2 regions of the Serratia sp. K1WW1 genome follow, and region 1 is predicted to be linked to the other one. Evidence: predicted binding sites of a transcription regulator. Region 1 holds the regulator's gene; the other holds the start of a gene.

Region 1 (3,417 bases):
TTATGTTGTCGCAGGTTTTGAAGCGCCGGCAAGTGTATACGGCTGGATCTCTGCTTGTGAAACGGTAATATTTGCAAGGTGCTGTTAAAAAATTTGAAGGCAAACATATGTGGTCTGAATATTCACTCGATGTAGTAGATGCGGTAGCGCGGACCGGCAGTTTCAGCGCGGCGGCACAGGAGTTGCACCGCGTTCCTTCTGCTGTGAGCTATACGGTGCGTCAACTGGAGCAATGGCTGGCAGTGCCTTTGTTTGAACGCCGTCACCGCGATGTGGAACTCACGCCAGCGGGGGCGCTGTTTATTAAGGAGGCGCGAGTTGTTATCAAAAAAATGCTCGATACCCGACGGCAGTGTCAGCAGGTGGCAAACGGTTGGCGCGGGCAACTGCGGATTGCGGTCGATCTGATCGTCAAACCCCAGCGCAGCCGCCAGCTGGTGCTGGATTTTTATCGCCATTTTCCCGACGTGGAACTGATGGTACAGCCGGAAGTCTTCAACGGCGTGTGGGATGCGCTGGTCGATGGCCGCGCTGAGATGGCCATTGGTGCAACACGTGCGGTGCCGGTGGGCGGCGGTTTTGCCTTTCGCGATATGGGCTTTATGAATTGGCTCTGCGTAGTCCATGCTAAACATCCGCTGGCCGCCTTGCAAGGAAAGCTGCGAGACGATCAGCTACGACCTTATCCCTCGTTGCTGTTGGAAGATACTTCGCGCAATTTACCCAAGCGGGTGACCTGGTCGCTGGACAACCAGCGGCGATTGACCGTGCCGGACTGGGTTTCGGCGGTAGATTGTTTGCGTGCCGGGCTGTGTGTGGGCATGGTACCCGCGCATCGGGTATTGCCGTTGGTACAAAGTGGCGAACTGGTGGTATTACCACTGCATGAGCCTTTCCCGCCTAGCGCCTGCTGCTTGACCTGGCAGCAAAACGCCCAGTCTCCGGCCATGGCCTGGCTGTTGGACTATCTGGGCGACAGCGAAACGCTCAATCAGGAATGGCTCAGTGAAGAGGAGCCGGGTGCTTAATCGGGCGCAGTATTGCAGCGCCCCAACAGGAGTTAACGGCGGTAATCGACAAAAGGACCATCGGCGACTGAGCGGCGCTCGATGAGTTTTGGATGCACTTCAATCACCTGCGATTCTTCACGCTTGCTGATAATGCGATCCAACAGCATGGTAAAGGCCATCTCGCCCAGGCGCTCTTTCGGCTGGTGAATGGTGGTCAGCGCCGGGGTGAAGTAGCGGGCATTACGCACGTTGTCGTAGCCAATCACCGAGATATCCTGCGGTACACGCAACCCCAGCTCATCGGCGGCGCAGATCGCCCCCATGGCCATAATATCGCCGCCACAGAAAACGGCGGTTGGACGATGCTTTTGCGACAGGATCTGATGCATGGCTTTATAGCCAGATTCAGGCTCGAAATCCCCCTGCACGATCCATTCTTCGCGCACTTCGATGTTGGCTTCCTTCATGGCTTTCAGAAAGCCCTGGTGGCGACCTCCACCGGTATTACGCGCCAGTTGACCAGGAATGGCACCGATGTCACGGTGGCCACGTTCGATCAGGTAGCGGCCTGCCAGGTAGCCGCCCTCGAAGGCATTGTCGATAATGGTATCGGTGAAGTCTCCGCGCGCGGTACCCCAATCCATCACCACCATGGGAATATTACGGTAATCTTCCAGCATGCCCAGTAGCTGATCTGGATATTCTGAGCACATCACCAGCAGGCCATCGACGCGTTTTTGCGCCAACATCGCCAGATAGGCTTGCTGTTTATCCAGATTATTGTGCGAGTTACACAAGATCAGGGTATAGCCTTTGCTGTAGCAGCTGTTTTCCACCGCTTCGATCACTTCGGCAAAATAGGGGGCCTCGCTCGAAGTGGCGAGCAAACCGATCGATTTGGTGTGGTTGACCTTGAGGCTGCGGGCCACGGCGCTGGGTGAATAGTGCAGCTCTTTGATGGCGGCCCAAACGGCCGTTTTGGTATCTTCGGCGACGAAACGCGTTTTATTGATAACGTGCGAAACGGTAGTGGTAGAAACGCCAGCGCGTTTGGCCACATCTTTAATCGTTGCCATGTAAAAAATGACTCCTAAACCCACATGTTACAGCATGTAAGTATGATGTTAATCGTTTGCCTGCGTAGATCCTTTCCCAGATAAGCGAAAACTGAGTTTTTAGTGCTGAAGTCGTAAATCGCTTGAACAGGGAGGGGCAGTTTATCGGTACGCAGTTGTGAACTGCGGATTTTGTCGCATATTGAAGAAAAGTGGAAGAGCTAATCGGTAATTATCAGCGGGGAAATCATAACAAGATTTTAATCACGAACTGTGGGAAAATGATTTGACGTATAAACTGTGTGGCTTATGCTCTGGAAAAGCCAATCTGAGAGGGAGTTGTATATGGATACCGATTTGAAGATGTCATTACTCACCACCGTGGGTGCCTTGGCAATGATTATTGCTTTCAGTTTTATTGCCGCATTGAACTGATCCGCAGCAGAAAAACAGAGGCGCAGCTTGATGCCGCGCCTTATTATTAGCTAGCCACCCGTCGTTAAGCCAGGTTTTCTGCCACGAACGCCCAGTTCACCAACGCCCAGAAGTTTTCCAGGTACTTTGGCCGCGCATTGCGGTAGTCGATGTAGTAAGCATGTTCCCACACGTCAACGGTCAATAGCGGAACGTCTGCGCCGGTCAGCGGGGTTGCCGCATTCGAGGTGCTGACAATCGCCAGACTGCCGTCCGCTTTTTTCACCAGCCAGGTCCAGCCAGCGCCGAAGTTTTTCACGGCGGCATCGGTGAACTGCTCTTTAAAGGCGGCGAAGGAGCCGAATGACTTATTGATCGCCTCTGCCACTGCGCCCGTTGGCTCGCCACCACCTTGCGGTGATAAACAGTGCCAATAGAAGGTGTGGTTCCAGACCTGGGCGGCGTTGTTGAACACGCCGCCGGTGGAGGTCTTGACGATCTCGACCAGGGATTTTCCTTCGAACTCGCTGCCTTTCACCAGATTGTTCAGGTTAACCACGTAGGTGTTATGGTGCTTGCCATAGTGGTATTCCAGCGTTTCTGCGGAAATGTGCGGTTCGAGAGCGTTTTTCTCATATGGTAATGCAGGTAATTCAAACGACATTGCTTTCTCCTTTTATAGACAATACGTCTCTCCGACGCTGTGGGCCTGGGTGGCCAAGGGCGGAAAAGCGCGATTGCACCACTTTTGTTATGGTTATTAATCTTAACAACTTTCCGGGGGAAAAGAACATCCAAACTGTGCCAAGTGGCTGATTGATTAAAGTCGCAGCGGCTTTTTATTTTTGGGGGGAAGGGAAGCACGGCCGAGCGGTTGGCTCAGCCGTGATAGGTTAACGGATGGTGGTTGGAGTCACTACGCGGCGGGCACCAATGTA
Region 2 (3,417 bases), 2.7 Mb from region 1:
CCATGCTGGCACCGCCCGAATTGAAAAAGATCCACCCGTTGGGCAAATCGCCGGTAGTGGTAGACGGCGATCTGACGCTGGCCGAGTCGGGCGCCATTATTGAATACCTGCAGGAAGCCTATGACGCGCAAGGGTTATTCACGCCCACGGATTTTCACGCTCGCCAGGAGTATCGCTATTGGCTGCACTATGCAGAAGGGTCGTTGATGCCGCTGCTGGTAATGAAACTGGTGTTTAGCCGTTTAGGACACCCGCCGATCCCATGGGTGATACGCCCGATTGCCGGGGCGATCGGTAAAGGGGTACAGAAAGAGTATCTGGATAAGCAGATTGTCACGCATCGCGATTATCTGGAGCAACACCTGAATAAAAGCACCTGGTTTGTGGGCAATGAATTCAGCGCTGCGGATATCCAGATGAGTTTCCCGGTGGAGGCGCTAGCTGGGCGAGGCGGGCTGGATGGGTGCCCGAAACTGCAAGACTATCTGCAACGCATTCACGCGCGTCCTGCGTATCAGCGGGCTCTGGAACAGGGTGGGCCGTTTAGCGTGCTAGGGTGAAGGCTTGAACTATACTCGATAGGGTCACTTTCATAGGAGGTAGCCCATGGCTACGCAAATTTTTGTTAACCTGCCCGTCAGCAATTTGCCCGCTTCTATCGAGTTCTTCCGACAACTGGGGTTTATCTTCAACCCGCAGTTTACCGATGACACTGCCGCCTGCATGGTCGTGAGTGAGAGTATTTACGTGATGTTGCTGACTCACGAGAAATTCCAACTGTTTACCCCCAATCCCGTCAGTGATGCCAATAAAGCGACGGAGGTGCTGATTTGCTTGTCGCAACCCAGCCGTGCTGCGGTAGACGCGTTGGTACGCAAAGCCATTTCCGCCGGTGGCAATACTTATAATCAGCCACAGGATTACGGCACTATGTATGGCCATGGCTTCCAGGATTTGGATGGTCATATCTGGGAGTTGATGTATATGGATGAGCAGGCGATGCAGTCGCAATAATCTTTTCCGCCCCAAGCTGTCGGGGCGAACTCCCTTCTCAAGTCGTAATGCGATAAACCTCACATCTTCAACAATGCGCGTTCGCAATACGTTTTCGCATAAATTGTCGCGATCTTTAGTTGATCAGACGGCATAGAAGGCTAGATAATCGTTTGCCTTGAAAATCCCGCCCAGAAGCATTTGGGATTTTTAAGGGTAAGACCATCATAAATCACCCGCTGCATGCGATGAGAGTTAAACGTTTGCCTTTTACACGGCGTCTGTTGCCGCGTTCCTGAAGGGTAAGGAAGCGAACGTGACGGAAACGGTTTCGTAATGACCATGCATCAGTGGGATAACAAGCCATTTCATCCAGGCTGGCAGCAATGAAAAACAGGGGACAGCAACATGTCGAATTCTCAAGCAAATAACGCCGTGACACCCAAAGGCGGGCTTGATGCGTATTTTAAACTTACAGCGCGGGGTACCAACGTGCGTCAGGAAGTGGTGGCAGGGTTAACCACCTTCCTGGCGATGGTCTACTCGGTGATCGTGGTTCCCAGCATGCTGGGTAAAGCCGGTTTCCCACCGACTGCGGTATTCGTTGCCACCTGCCTGGTTGCCGGTTTGGGGTCGTTGCTGATGGGCTTGTGGGCCAACCTGCCAATGGCGATTGGTTGCGCCATTTCACTGACTGCGTTCACCGCCTTTAGTCTGGTGCTGGGTCAGCAGATCAGCATTCCCGTGGCGCTGGGCGCGGTATTCCTGATGGGGATCCTGTTTACCATTATCTCGATTACCGGTATCCGTTCCTGGATCCTGCGTAACCTGCCAATGGGAGTGGCGCACGGCACCGGTATTGGTATCGGCCTGTTCCTGCTGCTGATTGCGGCTAACGGTGTCGGTCTGGTGGTGAAAAATCCTCTGGATGGTTTGCCAGTAGCGCTGGGAGCATTTACCTCGTTTCCGGTGGTGATGACGTTAATCGGCTTGGCGGTGATCTTCGGCCTGGAAAAACTGCGCGTGCCTGGCGGCATCTTGCTGGTCATTATTGCCATTTCGGTTATCGGCCTGATTTTCGACCCGGCGGTGAAGTATCAAGGGCTGTTCGCCATGCCTAGCCTGGCGGGGCCGGATGGCAAATCGCTGATCTTCAGCCTGGATATCATGGGTGCGTTACAGCCGGTGGTGTTGCCAAGCGTGTTGGCATTGGTAATGACTGCGGTGTTCGACGCCACGGGCACCATCCGTGCGGTCGCCGGGCAGGCCAATCTGCTGGATAAAGACGGCCAGATCATTAACGGTGGCAAAGCGCTGACCTCTGATTCCCTGAGCAGCATCTTCTCCGGGCTGGTTGGGGCTGCACCTGCCGCGGTTTATATCGAATCTGCCGCGGGTACGGCGGCGGGTGGTAAAACCGGCCTGACGGCCACCGTGGTCGGGCTGTTGTTCCTGCTGATCCTGTTCCTGTCGCCGCTGTCCTATCTGGTGCCAGTGTACGCCACCGCTCCTGCGCTGATGTACGTTGGCTTGCTGATGTTGAGCAATGTCACCAAGCTGGATTTCGACGACTTTGTCGACGCCATGGCCGGTTTGCTGTGCGCGGTGTTTATCGTGCTGACCTGTAACATCGTGACCGGCATCATGCTGGGCTTCAGCTCGCTGGTGATTGGCCGCGTGTTCTCTGGTGAATGGCGTAGGCTGAACATCGGTACCGTGTTAATCGCGGTGGCGCTGGTGGCATTTTATGCGGGTGGTTGGGCAATTTAAGCCTTTCTTCAACGGGGCCATCCTCTGGCCCCGTTGTTCATTTCATTAAGACTATTCTCCCTCTTTTCTGCGACGTGTTTTGAAAGGCACAACAAGCTTTATAACTGAGAAAAAAAGTGATCTACTATTCGGACACTGTTACCCGCGCGCTTTGGTGATCTGAACTTAAGAGTCTAAGGAAAGCATGGAAATATTTTTTACAATCCTCATTTTGATCCTGGTGGTCTCCCTGTCTGGGGTGGTAACACGCATGTTGCCGTTCCAGATCCCGTTACCCTTGATGCAAATTGCCATTGGGGCTCTGTTAGCCTGGCCGAATTTCGGGCTGCACGTTGATTTTGACCCCGAACTGTTTTTAGTGCTGTTTATTCCGCCATTGCTGTTTGCCGACGGTTGGAAAACACCGACACGCGAATTCCTGCACCACGGGCGTGAAATCCTGGGGCTGGCATTGGTGCTGGTGCTGATCACCGTTGTCGGAGTTGGGTATCTCATTTACATGATGGTACCGGGCATTCCGTTGGTTGCTGCGTTTGCGCTGGCGGCGGTGTTGTCACCTACCGATGCCGTGGCACTGGGGGGTATTGTTGGCAAAGGGCGCATTCCCAGAAGCATCATGAGTGTGCTGGAAGGCGAGGCGTTGATGAATGACGC

The links. The regulator PurR, encoded in region 1, represses purine synthesis genes. The targets are predictions, from matches to a motif close to CANGCAAACGTTTGCNTG.
Region 2: ACX9GU_RS02685 (NCS2 family permease) is a predicted target of PurR. The motif match lies at 1,246-1,263, and genes of this name have one in related genera.

Annotation. Positions count from the first base shown of each region.
Region 1 is NZ_CM147697.1:3,305,512-3,308,928, reverse strand. Features, by position in the region: gene punR (DNA-binding transcriptional activator PunR) at 108-1,028, shown strand; gene purR (HTH-type transcriptional repressor PurR) at 1,061-2,086, opposite strand; gene cydH (cytochrome bd-I oxidase subunit CydH) at 2,411-2,500, shown strand; gene sodB (superoxide dismutase [Fe]) at 2,565-3,143, opposite strand; gene ACX9GU_RS14930 (C40 family peptidase) at 3,373-3,417, opposite strand, start outside.
Region 2 is NZ_CM147697.1:587,305-590,721, forward strand. Features, by position in the region: gene ACX9GU_RS02675 (glutathione S-transferase family protein) at 1-560, shown strand, start outside; gene ACX9GU_RS02680 (VOC family protein) at 607-1,014, shown strand; gene ACX9GU_RS02685 (NCS2 family permease) at 1,402-2,763, shown strand; gene ACX9GU_RS02690 (Na+/H+ antiporter) at 2,948-3,417, shown strand, end outside.